Regions from separate parts of the Oceanidesulfovibrio marinus genome, predicted to be linked through region 1. Evidence: riboswitches for the same ligand, from Rfam matches in the RefSeq annotation. Region 1 holds a riboswitch; the other holds the start of a gene.
The links. A riboswitch is a leader RNA that binds a small molecule or an ion and turns the genes downstream of it on or off. The one in region 1 is predicted to bind cobalamin.
Positions count from the first base shown of each region.

Region 1 (7,160 bases):
GCAGGGCCATGCGCAGGTCGGTGGCGTCCGTGGAGGACTGGACCAGCGAGGCGGGCCTGTCGTCTATGGCGTTGCGGTCCAGAACCTCGGCCAGGCGGTGCTTGACCTCCTTGCGGAAGCGCATGTCTTCTTCGAACTCGCGCCAGAACCGTTTGATGCCCTTGTCCAGGAACTTGGTGTACTCGCGGGACAGGGAGCCGCGTTCCTGGCGGAAGTGGGAGCGCACGGAGTCGATCACGATGCTCGGGTCGATGAATGGGTTGTAACGGACAAGGAAAAGCTCCTCGGCCAGGGCGGCGGCAAGGTTGCGCACCGACTCGGGCCACGTGGCGAGCTCTGCGGGCGAAAGACCCAGAACGCGCGAGACGAGCAGTTCCGACGAGATTGATATGTGGGGTCCCTTGTGTGGCATGGGAAAAAACCTGCTGACGAAAGTTGTAATGTTTAGCGGAAACGTACCACATTACGTGGGAGCGCAAAGAACTGCAAGGCGCGAGCCACGCAGTGGAAAAACGAAGGATATGCAGCGTGTTAGGCTACAAAGTCTTGGCGCCGTCGCCGGACGACGGAGGCGTGGGGTTCTCCTGGGAGGGCGGCGGCGCACTGTCCGGACCAAGGAGCCTGCTGAACGCGTCGAGCATCTCGTCCACGCCCTGTTTGAGAAGGTTCTGGGCGCGCCAGGCCACATACTTGTCGTACGAAGAGAAGCCCGGAAACATCAGCGTGTCCGCTTTGGTGTCCAGCGGGCCGGAGTCCGGAATTGGCTCGGCCACCAGCACGGGGGACGCACCGTTGCGGTCCACATAGAAGATGGTCATCCGGCGCAGGTTGTCCAGTCGGCCCTTTTCTATGCAGAGCTTGAGCACAGGCTGATTGTCAGGCAAGAGGTCTTTGGAACGCACCTCGCCGATTTTCACTCCGCCGAGCATGACCGGCGCCGGTATAGGAAGGTCCATGGCCTGGTCCATGGTCACCTGTACCTCTCGCGAGAGAAGCGGCATGCACATGGACCCGACGCCCACCTCGTCGCACGCGGCAATGCCCAGCGCGAAGATCGCGGCTCCAACAATGGCGGCGAGGCGGATGAAGATTCGGTTGGCCATGAAGAATCTCCTTTATGCATGTCGCGGAGCCTCAGCCCCGCACAAAGATCGAAGTGAAGCGGATTCGTTCCGCACAGGGAACGTCCATGACTATTCTGTACAGCAATTTACCGCCGGATGCCAAGGCCGGGAAACAGCAGGCGCTCGCGCCCCACGGCGGCAGGCTACTCGCCGTCTTGCGCCGCCGCGGCGTCTCACCCGACGCAATCGTTGACTTTTCCAACAACACGGATGTGCTGGCCGAGTCGCTGACAGACCGGCTCATCAAAACCATCGCCCCCGAGCTCCGTCACTATCCTGAAACAGAAGCGCCCGCGCTCACGGCGGCGCTGGCCGCACATGAGGGCGTGGACCCCTCGCAGATCCTGCCCACCCACGGCGCGGCCGAGGCCATTCTTGTGCTGCTGGCCGGACTGCGGCCGCGCCGGCTGCTCCTGGTGGGGCCCATCTTTTCGGAGTACGCGCGCACGGCCAACGCTCTGGGCATCTCCGTAGAGATCGAACCTCTGGACCCGGACGAGGACTTCGGTCTCACCGAAAGGGCCGTGACCTCCATTCTGGAGCGCATTGCCCAGACCAATGCGGACGCCGTGATCCTCTGTTCGCCCAACAACCCCACCGGCCAAGTGTACGAGCGCCTGCCTGAGCTGGCGGCCGGCCTGACCAACACGACTCTGCTGCTGGACCAGGCCTATCGCGACATAGCCATGGACGACGATGGCCGGTCCGCGACTGTGGCGCGCTATACCGATCTGGCCGCGGCGGCCGGCGATGGCGTGGGCGTGGCCTGCATCGGCTCTCTGACCAAGACCTTTGCCTGTCCGGGCCTGCGGCTGGGCTACGTGGTGGGAGATGCGGCGCTGGTGGATTGCGCGACCGGGATCAAGCCGCCGTGGTCGGTCACGGCACTGGCGCAGGAGGCCGGGACGTTCTTTCTGGAGCACAAGGCCGAGTACAACGCGACCCGTGCGCCGCTGCCCGGACTGCGGCGGGAGCTTGCTGCGGCAATCAGCGCACTTCCCGGCGTGGCGCGGGTGCTGCCCTCCATGACCAACTTCCTGTGCGTGCGCCTGCGCGAGGGGCTGCGACCTGGCGACGTGGCCCACGCACTGGAGGACAGGCTCGTCCTCGTGCGCGACTGCGATGACATTACAGGCATGGCGCCGGGCTTTCTGCGCATTCAGGTGCGCACGGCGGAGGACAACACGAGGTTGATTGCAGCGCTAGGCGAGGTGTCGCGATCCCTCGTGTAGGTCCTGCCAATGCCCGCACTGAAAGTTTCTTTAGTTGAAAAGTTTAGGAAGGGAGAGCGCGGGAGGGAGAACCCTTTTTTAGAGCATCTTAGCCTTAAGCAGGCTTAGATGCTCTTATGCATTTATCAGGAACAATTAGTAATTGTTTCTGATGAGAGTCTTGCCTCAAGACGAAAATGCGCAAAAGGCATCCCCCTCGCATTGCTTTTCTTCTATGCCCTGCACGCGCCGGGTGAAGTGTTTGACAAGGGCGGAGCCATCTCCCATACTCCGCCACATATTGGAACTCCGGGAAACGGAAGACGGTGAGAGTCCGTCGCAGACGCGCTGCTGTGTTCGGGATCAGCGCCTGAGGGAGACTCCACTGGATGCGTACACGCATCCGGGAAGGAGCCCCGAATCGGCCGGGCCATACAGAGCCCACCCCGTAAGCCAGAAGACGTCTCGGAGATTTTCGCAGGCACGCCTCGCGCCATGGGCTGCTGACGCCGAATCCGACACGATATCGTGATCCTCCGGGACGGCGTTGCACGACATACACAGCCCATTCTCGAACTCGGGAATGGGCTTTTTCATGAGAAAGCCCGTGTCGCCGGGTGCGATTGCCTGCCAACACTTCTACTGCGCGCGCGAAACCGCGCATGCCCCCATGGGCAAGGAGAAAGCATGCAGACGCATTTGTTGGGATTTTCCCGCATGGGAAAACAGCGGGAGTTGAAACGGGCTCTGGAGCAGTACTGGAAAGGCGACATCGAGGGCGACGCCCTCCTCGCCACGGCCCGGGAGCTGCGGATCAGACATTGGACACTGCAACGCGACGCCGGCATCGAGCTGCTGCCGGTGGGCGATTTTTCCTTCTACGATCATATTCTGGACATGACCGCCGCCCTGGGCGCCGTGCCGGAACGGTACGGCACGGCGGGCGAGGCCGTCGATCTGGACGCCTACTTCCACATGGCCCGCGGCGGGCAGGGCGTTCCGGCCATGGAGATGTCCAAGTGGTTCGACACCAACTATCATTACATCGTGCCGGAGCTCGCGCCGGATCAGCGTTTCCATGTCGATGCAGACAGGCTGCTCGCCCAGATCGAGGAGGCCGGCGAGCTCGGGGCTCCGCTCAAAGCCGTGCTTCCCGGTCCCGTCACCTACTGCGTGCTGGCCAAGTCCACCACGCCGGACTTCAACCGTTTCGAGCTGCTTCCTGTCATCCTACAGGCGTATGAAGAGCTCCTGGCCCAGCTCGGCGAACGCTGCGAGTTGATTCAGCTGGACGAGCCAGTCCTGGCGCAGGATCTGCCAGCGGAGGTCAAAGGCGCGTTCAAGACGGCCTATGCCTCGCTTCTGAAGGCCGCGAGCCCGGCCAAGGTGATGCTTGCCACATACTTCGGCTCCATTGCGCACAACCTGGGCGAGCTCAATGGGCTCTCTTTCGACGCCTTGCATGTCGATCTGGTGCGCGCACCCGAGCAGCTCGACGCCGTGCTGAAGGCGCTGCCGGAACAAGCGCGCTTGTCCCTGGGCGTGGTGGACGGCCGGAACATCTGGCGGGTGGACGCCGGCAAGGCGCTGGATCTGATCCAACACGCCCGGAACGCCGTGGGCATGGACCGGCTGATGCTCGCGCCGTCGTGCTCGCTGCTCCATGTGCCCGTGGACCTGGAGGACGAGATCGCGCTGTCCGAAACGATCAAGCGCTGGATGGCCTTTGGGGTGCAGAAGTGCCGCGAAGTCGCCATGCTCGCGGCCACTGTACAGGGGACACAGGGGGCGCAAGGAGTGGATGTGGCCGATTGGCTCGAAGAAAACCGTGCGGCCTGGACCTCCCGCCGGTCCGACGAGACATTGCACCGCAAGGATGTGCGTTCGCGCATCGATGCGCTCACCCCCACGATGTACGCACGGCCGGTGCCGTATGCCGAGCGCAGCCTGGAGCAGCGGGAACGGCTCGGGTTGCCCCTGCTGCCCACCACGACCATCGGCTCCTTCCCCCAGACGGCGGAGATCCGCGCAACGCGGCGGGACTACAAGCGCGGCGACCTGGATATGGAAAAGTACACGGAGCGTATGCGCGACTGTATCCGAGATGTGGTGAGCCGCCAGGAAGAGCTCGGTCTGGATGTGCTCGTGCACGGCGAACCGGAGCGCAACGACATGGTGGAGTACTTCGGCGAGCAGCTCGATGGTTTCTGCTTCACCCAGAACGGCTGGGTGCAGAGCTACGGCTCCCGCTGCGTCAAACCGCCCGTCATCTACGGCGACGTTGCCCGTGCCAAGCCCATGACCGTGGCCTGGAGCAAGTTCGCCCAGTCGCTTACGGACAAGCCCATGAAAGGAATGCTGACCGGGCCGGTGACCATCCTGTGCTGGAGCTTTGTGCGCGACGACCAGCCCCGGAGCGAGACGTGCCGGCAGATCGCCTTGGCCATCCGCGACGAGGTCGCCGATCTGGAGCAGGCGGGCCTGCCCATCATCCAGGTGGACGAGCCGGCCCTGCGAGAGGGCGCGCCCCTGCGTGAATCCGCCTGGGACGAGTACTTCCGCTGGGCCGTGGACTGCTTCCGCCTGGCAGCCAACGGCGCGGCCCCGGAAACGCAGGTCCACACCCACATGTGCTACTGCGACTTCAACGACATCATCGAGCACATCGCAGCCATGGACGCCGACGTCATCAGCCTGGAGGCCAGCCGCAGCCGCATGGAGCTGCTCGAAGCGTTCCGGCTGTTCAACTATCCCAACGAGGTCGGTCCGGGCATCTACGACATCCACAGCCCGCGCGTGCCCAGCGTGGACGAGATGGCCGACCTGCTGCGCCGCGCGGCCAGGGTGTTGCCTGTGGAACGGCTCTGGGCGAACCCGGATTGCGGCCTCAAGACGCGCGGTTGGGAAGAGACCACGGCCTCTTTGCGCAACATGGTGGAGGCGGCGCGGATCGTGCGCGCCGAGCTCCAGACGTAAACCAGAAAGATGTGGTTTAATAATGGCTTACTACCAAAAGAAAGCGCAGGTTGAGGCGCTGCTCCTGGAGATGAACCCGCCGCCACCGGTGCGGCGGTACTTCCAGGTCGTCAAGGAAGTGTATGCGCACGAGCGCTTCGAGCTGACGCTTTCGCTGTGCGAAGCCTTTGTCCTGTCCGTGCTGCCGTGCGGGCAGGGCACAGGCGTCCTGATGCGCTCCGCGACAGTGGCCAATGCGCGGGCGGCAACGTCGTTCGCCGAGAAGGAGACAGCCACGCTGGATGCCATCTGCACCGCCGTGGCGCTGGCTCTGGTCTTCGGCGTGTCGTTTTCTCCGGTACATACGTTGGGGCTTTCGGGCGGGCATTCGTAAGCGCAGCCGCTATATACACCGCACACCCCTGAAACTTTTTTTCAATGAAAAAGTTTTGAAAGGGGGAGCGCGAGGGGGATGCCTTTTTCAAAAGGCATCCCCCTCGCATTGCTTTTCTTATCCGTTCTTCACCAGCAGGAGCCGGCCCCAGGCGGCCTGGCCCAGGGCAATGCAACCGTCGTTGGGCGGGACAAAGCCATGGACCAGGGGGATGAGGCCGCGGTCGGCCAGAGCTTTGGGCAGGGCCAGGGCAAGGGTGCGGTTCTGGAACACGCCGCCGGATAGCGCCACGTGCTCCAGGCCGAGGCGGCCCGTATGGTGGGCGGCCCAGTCGGCCAGACCCCGGATAAGCCCGAGGTGGAAGCGGCGGCTGATCACGCCGGCGGAGACGCCGGCCTCCCAATCTTGATGCGCCTCGGCAAAGAGGGCGAGGGTGTCGAGGTTGCCGTCGCCGGACACGGCGCAGGGGTAGGCGACGGTCTCGGCCATATCCTGCGCGCCTTCCAGGCGGATGGCGGCCTGCCCCTCGTAGCTGGCGGTGTTAGCCAGGCCGAGCATGGCGGCCACGCCGTCAAAGAGTCGGCCGCAGCTGGTGGTGATCGGCGCGTTGATTTTCTTGTCGAGCATCTGCGGCAGCATCCGGCTCATGGGGCCGAACGTATCGAGCCACGGCCACGGCCGGTTGCCGGGCTCGGTGATGCCCAGGGCGTGGAGCATGCTCTGGGCGATGCGCCAGGGCTCCTTCACGGCGGCGTCGCCGCCAGGGAGCAGGATGGGCGAGAAGTGCGCGACGCGTTCGTGGGTCAGGGCCTCGGTATCGACGAACAGGGCTTCCCCGCCCCAAAGGGTCCCGTCCTCTCCAAGGCCGGTGCCGTCCAGAGCCAGGCCCAGGGCCGCGCCGCGGAAACGGTGCTCGGCCAGCACAGCGTGGATGTGTGCCACGTGGTGTTGCAGGCCGTGCGCGGGCAGGCCGGACTCCTCCACGGCCCAGCGCGTGGCCAGGAAGTTGGGGTGCAGATCGTGCACCACGATGGCTGGAGAGACCTGGAGGATGGCGGCGAGATGGGTTATAATCTCGCGAAAGAAACCCATGGTCTCAAGGTTCTCCAAATCGCCGATGTGCTGGCTGAGAAATGCCTGCGAGCCTTTGGTGAGGCAAATCGTGTTCTTGAGTTCCGGACCCACGCCGAGCACCGTGGGCACGCCGTCCGTGCGGTCATCAAGATTCTGGATGTCCACGGGCGAGGGTGTGTAGCCGCGCGCCCGGCGGAAGTAGATGAGCGGCGGGCCAGGCTCGGCCGCGTCTTTGGGCATGCCGAGGGCGTCGTCAGGCGTGAGCGGCATGACCACCGAATCGTCGGTGCGGATGAGGATGTCGCGGTCGTGCAGCAGGAAGCAGTCCGCAATGTCCGCCAGCCGGGACAGGGCCTCGCGGTTGCCCAGGGCGATGGGCTCGTCCGAGAGGTTGCCCGAGGT
Region 1 covers NZ_CP039543.1:4,419,433-4,426,592, forward strand. Annotated here, with positions in the region: gene E8L03_RS19355 (FAD-binding and (Fe-S)-binding domain-containing protein) at 1-412, opposite strand, end outside; gene E8L03_RS19360 (MlaD family protein) at 537-1,103, opposite strand; gene E8L03_RS19365 (aminotransferase class I/II-fold pyridoxal phosphate-dependent enzyme) at 1,190-2,356, shown strand; cobalamin riboswitch at 2,629-2,819, shown strand; gene metE (5-methyltetrahydropteroyltriglutamate--homocysteine S-methyltransferase) at 3,023-5,311, shown strand; gene E8L03_RS19375 (hypothetical protein) at 5,334-5,684, shown strand; gene hypF (carbamoyltransferase HypF) at 5,802-7,160, opposite strand, start outside.

Region 2 (7,160 bases), 1.5 Mb from region 1:
CCCTGGAGCATCTTGAGTGCGCCTGGGAAAACGGCTTTACCCCGCTGACCGTGGGCTGCCCGATCCTGATCGGCGACGGTCTCAAGGGAACCGACGATATCGCCGTTCCCGTGGAGGGCGGCGAGTACGTGAAGGAAGCCAAGATCGGCCGAGCCGTGATGGACGCGGATGTCTTCATCAGCCTGACCCACTTCAAGGGCCACGAGGTGACCGGGTTCGGCGGCGCCATCAAGAACATAGGCATGGGCTGCGGCTCACGCGCGGGCAAGACGGAGCAGCACAGCGACAGCAAGGCGTCCGTCGACGAAGAGCTGTGCAAAGGCTGCCGCACCTGCCTGAAGGAATGCGCCAACAACGCCCTGGAGTTCAACTCCGAGATCAAGAAGGCGCACGTCATCCAGGAGAACTGCGTGGGCTGCGGACGTTGCCTTGGAGCATGTAACTTCGACGCCATCTCCTTCGGCTTCAACGCGGCTGTGGCATCGCTGAACTGCCGCATGGCGGAGTACACCAAGGCTGTTGTGGATGGCCGTCCGCACTTCCACATCTCGCTGATTGTGGACGTCTCCCCCAACTGCGACTGCCACGGTGAAAACGACGTGCCGATTCTGCCGAACATCGGCATGTACGCATCCTTCGACCCTCTGGCCCTGGACCAGGCCTGCGTGGACGCCTGCATGGCGGCCACCCCGCTGCCTGGCAGCCAGCTCGCCGACAACATGGCGAAGTCGGATTTCGTGGACCATCACGACCACTTCACCAACACCAGACCCGAGTCCGAATGGAAGACCTGCCTGGAGCACGCCGAGAAGATCGGTCTGGGGACCCGGGAGTATGAGCTGATCGTGGTCAAATAGAACGAAAACCGACGTCCTTGGGCATATCCTGTATGGGCACATACCGGCATGCCTGGGACGTTGCGACTTGCAGCGAACTCTCCCTCTCCTCCGGCAGGGGGAGAGTTGCTGTTATGATAGCCTGAATCCTAAGACTGTTGGATTAGACAGCCTGCCGGGCCTGACAGGCCGGCGCGGGCCTAGGCCCGGACCACCAGCCGCGCTCCAGCTCCCAGAGCCTGCCGCAGCAGCGCCGCAAGCTGCTCGGATACATGCGCGCGGTCGGACGCAGCCAGGCGCTCATCGGCGCAGCCATCCGGCTGGAAGGCCTGCAGCGCCCATGTAAGCTGACCTGCCGCCCTTGGCAGGGCGGCGATTTCTCCAGCCACCTCACACAGCTCCTCTTCGGAAAGCAGCGACGGATGCCACGTGGTGCGCAGCTCGAAAGGAATGCCCGCCTCCTGCAGCATGGCCAGGCTTTCCCAGGCCTTGTCCGCGCTCTCCGGTGCGCCTGTAATGCGCGCATAGACCGGGCGGGGAGCCTTCAGGTCGAACCCGACCCAGCCGCACAGGGGCAGCACGCGCGCCAGGGCCCGGGGCGTCATGCCGCTGGTGTGCAGCCCCACCTCGAAGCCCAGGTCGCGTACATGGCGCATGGAGTCTTCCAGGCCCGGTTGGAGCAGTGGCTCGCCGCCCGAGAACACCACGGCGTCCAGCAGGCCCTGCCGGGATTCAAGCCAGCGCAGGACCTCCGACCAGGGGCGTTCCCCTTCGCCGAATGGCCTCAGGACCGCATTGTGGCAGTAGGGGCAACGCCAGGTGCAGCCCTGGCAAAAGACCACGGCGGCCAGCTTTTCCGGCCAATCCGCCGTGCTCAGGGGGGTGAGGCCGCCCACGACCAGGTCGGCGGCCCCACTTTCAAGGTTCAAAGACGTCACGCGGGCACCGCGTTATCGTGCGCAGGCTCGCTGAAGCACACGCGCTCGTCGTACTCGCCCTTCTTGCCTATGTTGAAGGCCGAGCGCGGCCGGTAGTAGCCCATGACGCGGGTCCAGACCTCGCACGCCTGATCGCGGCCTTCGCCCGCACAGGTGGGGCAGGTCTCGTGCTCGCCCGCGAGGTAGCCGTGGCTGGGGCACACGGAGAAGGTCGGCGTCACCGTAATGTAGGGCAGAGCGAAGCGCGAGAGGGACCGGCGCACCAGCTCCTTGCAGGCGGCCGAGCTGGAAACGCGCTCACCCATGTACAGGTGCAGCACCGTGCCGCCGGTGTATTTGCGCTGCAGCTCCTCCTGCCGGGCCAGCGCCTCGAAGGGGTCGTCCGTGAAGTTCACGGGCAGCTGGGAGGAGTTGGTGTAGTACGGCTGTTCCTTGGTGCCTGCCTGCAGGATGTCCGGGAAGCGGCGGCGGTCCTCCTTGGCGAAGCGGTACGTCGTGCCCTCCGCCGGGGTGGCTTCCAGGTTGTACAGATGCCCGGTCTCCTCCTGGAACTCCGTCATGCGCGTCCGCACGTGGTCCAGGAAGCGCACGGCAAAGGCATAGCCGTCGTCCGTGGTGATGTCCTCCCGGTCGTCCGTGAAGTTACGGATCATCTCGTTGATGCCGTTGACGCCGATGGTGTTGAAGTGGTTGCGGAGCGAGCCCAGGTAGCGCTTGGTGTAGGGGAAGAGCCCGGCGTCCATGCGCGACTGGATCTCCTTGCGCTTGATCTCAAGGCTCGTGCGCGCGGTCTCCAGCAAGGCGTCCAGGCGGGCGAACAGTGCGCGCTCATCCCCGCGGAGAAGGTAGCCCAGGCGCGCGCAGTTGATGGTGACCACGCCCAGCGACCCGGTCTGCTCCGCGCTGCCGAAGAGCCCATTGCCGCGCTTCAGCAGCTCGCGCAGGTCCAGCTGCAGACGGCAGCACATGGAGCGCACCATGTTGGGCTCCAGGTCCGAGTTCACGAAGTTCTGGAAGTACGGCAGGCCGTACTTGGCGGTCATCTCGAAGAGCAGGTCCACGTTGGGGTTGTCCCAGGGAAAATCCTTGGTGATGTTGTACGTGGGGATGGGAAAGGTGAACACCCGGCCCTTTGCGTCTCCCGCGGTCATGACCTCGATGTAGGCGCGGTTGATCATGTCCATCTCGGCCTGCAGCTCGCCGTAGGTGAAGGGCATCTCCTCCCCGCCGATGACCGGATGCTGCTCGACGAGATCCTCCGGGCAGGTCCAGTCGAAGGTGAGGTTGGTGAAAGGCGTCTGCGTGCCCCAGCGCGATGGCACGTTCAGGTTGTAAATGAGCTCCTGGATGCACTGGCGCACCTCTTCGTAGGCGAGCTTGTCCTTGCGCAGGAAGGGAGCCATATAGGTATCGAAAGAGCTGAAGGCCTGCGCGCCCGCCCATTCGTTCTGCAACGTTCCAAGAAAGTTCACGATCTGGCCCACGGCGCTGGAGAGGTGCTTGGGAGGTTTGGCCTCCACCTTGCCGGGCACGTTGTTCAGGCCCTCGGTCAGAAGCGTCCGCAGGGACCAGCCCGCGCAGTAGCCGGAGAGCATATCCAGGTCGTGGATGTGCATGTCGCCCTCGCGGTGCGCCCGGCCCACCTCCGGCGGGTACACGTGGTTCAGCCAGTAGTTGGCCGTCACCTTGCCGGAGACGTTCAGTATGAGCCCGCCGAGCGAGTATCCCTGGTTGGCGTTGGCGTTGACCCGCCAATCCTGCCGGTCCAGGTACTCGTTCATGCTTGACGCCACGTCCACCACGGTCTTCCTGTCCTGGCGGAGCTTGGCGCGCTGCTCGCGGTACACGCTGTAGGCGCGCATGGTCCTGAAATGATTGGCTGAGATAAGGGCCTGCTCCACCGTGTCCTGGATGTTTTCAATATCCGGCACACGGCCCGAGAAGCGATGCGACAGGACCTTCACCACCTGTGCGGTGAGCAGGCCGGCCTCGGCGTCGTCGAATTCGTCCGTAGCCGCGCCCGCACGGCGGATGGCCGAGCGGATCTTATCGACATTGAAATCGATGACCTCGCCGCTACGCTTGCGCACCTGGACCGGCGGCGCAATGGGTCGCAGGGGCGTGAGTATGGCGGCGGGAGCAGCCTGATCTGGAAGAGGTTCAGTGAGGCGTTGGACGTTCTGGGACATTATGATCTCCGACTGCTGAAGGTTTTAGCGATGACGCGGGGGTCAGCGCCTGCAGCCGGAGAACATGGAACATGTTCCCTTTCGATCTGCCGCACGGCCCTCCCACGAGGCTCACGCGTCAAACCGCCGGGACGCTCGGTCCTGACGGGAGCGGGCAGGTCTTCGGACTTGCGGGCGTGTGCGGCATGCTCGCCGCCTTCCTCGCCCCCCGACTTCCCGGCATGCTCGCCAGTGTCTCACTGTGGGGGCTCGTTCCCGTTCACCGCTGCGGGGCAGCTCCGGATTCGCACCGGATTCCCTTTTCACCCGGACTGGTCCGGGCACCTGCTCTGGTCATTTTTTAGAGCTGGCGGACTGCAAAGTCAAATCGCGCCTGCCACATAAGAGATTGGTTTATTTATAGAAAATGCCAGAAAGTGACAGCACTGCAAGCTGACAATGGGTTGAAATTACGGAATTAACCGAGCCAATTTGGCTGACAGGAAAAAATTCTAGAAAAAATCTCAACGAATCGTTCCTGCCTCGGATGGAGGCTCTGCCGGAAGCTCCGCGACGGCACGGCGAGCACCTTCTGGCAGGTGTTCGACTCATATGGATGTGCTGGACGCTTCCACCCCTCAAAAGAATCTCGGATCATCGAGGCGGCGCGGGAAAAGCCCCTGCTGCGCCATGAAAAAGAGGGTGCCGTGAAACACGGTCACCCTGTTAAATGTCATGGCCAAGGGACAGAATCGAGCTACCGACGCAGGGGCTTTCAGCCCGCGTTCATATGGTGGGTGGGGAACCTTCGACTTCGACAACACCGGACGACCGCATTCCACTTGTGACGGCGGCAAGCCGATGTATCTATATCAAAACCCCAGGCCAGAGGGGCGCCCTGTCTGACCTAGCCCGGGAAGGCGGCGCAGCCCGTCACCATATTTCCACCGCACCGCCGCTCAGCTGTCCGAGGAGCCGGCTCTATAGGCCGCTACGAATTTATTCGCCTGCGTTATGGCCTCTTCAACACTCTCGATCGTCACCGGGATGGACATATTGTGGATGCGGCTTTTCGGGCGGAGCACAAACGTTGCCGTCTTGCGAAGCTGTTCTGCATCCGGTTCGGGTATGCCCAGGTCTTTCAGTGATGCCGGCAGACCCACCGCGGTGTAGAAGTCCAGCATATCCTTCATGAACGCGTCGTCTCGTTTTTCCAGCATGAACTGGGCGATCAGCCCCAACGCGACCTCCTCGCCGTGCAACACGCCCTTGGCTCCCGGCAAATCCGCCAGGGCCATGCCGATGGCGTGCGCGGCGGCCACACCGCAGCCTTCAAAGCCAAGCCCGCTCAAAAGCGTGTTGGCCTCGACGACCTTCTCGACAGCCTCGCTGACGCGCTGCTCCCGCACGTGGCGAACCGCCTCCGGAGCATATTTGCGTACGATCGTATAGCAGGCGTCGGCAAGACAGATGGCGGCCTCGGTCGGTCTGGCGCCGAAGAAGTTATCGCAACCGGAAGCGACACACTGATCTGCCTCGAACTTCGTGACCAGCGCATCCGCAATGCCTGCTATGAAAAACCGGACAGGCGCGCGGGCTACAATCCCTGTATCGACCAGCACCGCATCCGGATTGTTTTCCAGAAACCGCGGTCCGATGAAGGTGCCGTCGTCGTTGTAGGTGATGGCAAGCCTGCCGGTGGCGGAGTCGTTGGACGCGATTGTCGGCACGATGATCACGTGGATGCCGGTTTCGATCTTCACGGCCTTGGCGGTATCGATGGCCTTGCCGCCGCCAAAGCCGAGAACGCAGTCGCAGCCTTCGTCCCGGGCTTTTTGTGACGCGCTTTCGATAGCAGCAGGAGAGCATTCGCCGCCAAAGTCCACAAACAGCGGCGTAATGTCCTCTCGCTTCAAGGCCTGAACAAGCGCCTCTTCATAAAGACTCCTGACAAACGCATCGGCGACAACCAGGGGCTTTTTACCGAACGGCCGGACATACTCTCCAATGTTATCAAGTAGTCCGTCCCCCAGCTTGTACACCAGCGGAAAACCCATCGCTTTCATCTCAAAAAACCTCCGTCCCAAAAGTAACGGGGCGCCACGCTGACGCCCCGCCACTCATAGAGACACATTATAGACGTTACACAACCAGTGTCACTGATTGTTTACTTTCGCTTGTGCTTCTTCCACGGCGCTGAGCATGATCTTCAACCATTTGTCGCCATACTTTTCGACGTACCAGTCCTCCATATGCTGCCTGGCGCCGAGGAACGTCTCCCGGTCCGCGGCCGTGGGCTCGTAGATCTCGCCGCCCGCGGCGATAAAGTCCTCGTTGGCGCTGGCTTCCGTCTCTGCATTGAACTTGGTCTGCTCTGCGGCGGCTGCGGTGAACCCGTCCAGCACGACCTTCTGCAGGTTCTCGGGCAGGCTCTTCAGCCAGCTGTCGCTGACAAAGTAGTAGCCAAAGAGGAAGGTGTGGCGATCCAGGATCAGGTGCTTGATGCTCTCGTAAAACTTGTTGGACATGACGTCCGGCGTGCCGTTCTTGGTGCCGTCGACAACGCCGGTGGCCAGCGCCGTATACAGCTCGCCCCAGGCGACAGGCGTTGCCGAGGCGCCGAGGCTCTTGACGAACTCCTGCTGCAACGAAGAGCTGATGGTCCTGATCTTCAGTCCTTTCAGATCGTCAGCCGTATGGATTGCCTTGTCCGTGGTGAAGAATGAACGCCAGCGGCCGCCGTCGCTGACTGCGGTCAGCCTGACATTGGGCAGCTGTTCAAGGATCGCATCGCGCATCTTGTCGGTGAAGGACCCTGCCATGAATGCGTAGGCCACCTCGTCATTGGGCAGGACATACTGCAGATCCACAACACTCAGCTCCGGGATGAACGGAGTCACGCCGCCGATGGAAACGTGAGCCGATTCCAGAACACCGGCGTTCACCTGCTCCATTACCTCTTGATAATTGCCGAGCTGGTTGCCGGGAAAGATCTGAACCTCGATCGCGCCATCCGACTTTTCCTCGATGTACTTTTTGAGGGAGGTCGACCCGACGTAATCGTCGTTGTTCATTGTGGCCGGACCCGCATGGGCAATCTTCAGGGTGAAGTCCGCCGCAGCCGCCGGGTTGGCCATCAGCCCGACCATAACCACAAACGCGACGATACACATGGTGAGCTTCATCATGCACTCCTTCTTTGAAAGGTTGTTTGTCAT
Region 2 covers NZ_CP039543.1:2,917,292-2,924,451, forward strand. Annotated here, with positions in the region: gene E8L03_RS12875 (DUF362 domain-containing protein) at 1-857, shown strand, start outside; gene E8L03_RS12880 (anaerobic ribonucleoside-triphosphate reductase activating protein) at 1,037-1,774, opposite strand; gene E8L03_RS12885 (ribonucleoside triphosphate reductase) at 1,771-3,963, opposite strand; cobalamin riboswitch at 4,100-4,306, opposite strand; gene E8L03_RS12890 (glycerol dehydrogenase) at 4,902-6,008, opposite strand; gene dctP (TRAP transporter substrate-binding protein DctP) at 6,099-7,160, opposite strand; gene E8L03_RS12900 (TRAP transporter large permease) at 7,157-7,160, opposite strand, start outside.
Region 2: it holds a riboswitch for cobalamin, as region 1 does, so the genes downstream of both, E8L03_RS12885 (ribonucleoside triphosphate reductase) here and metE (5-methyltetrahydropteroyltriglutamate--homocysteine S-methyltransferase) in region 1, are expected to answer to the same signal.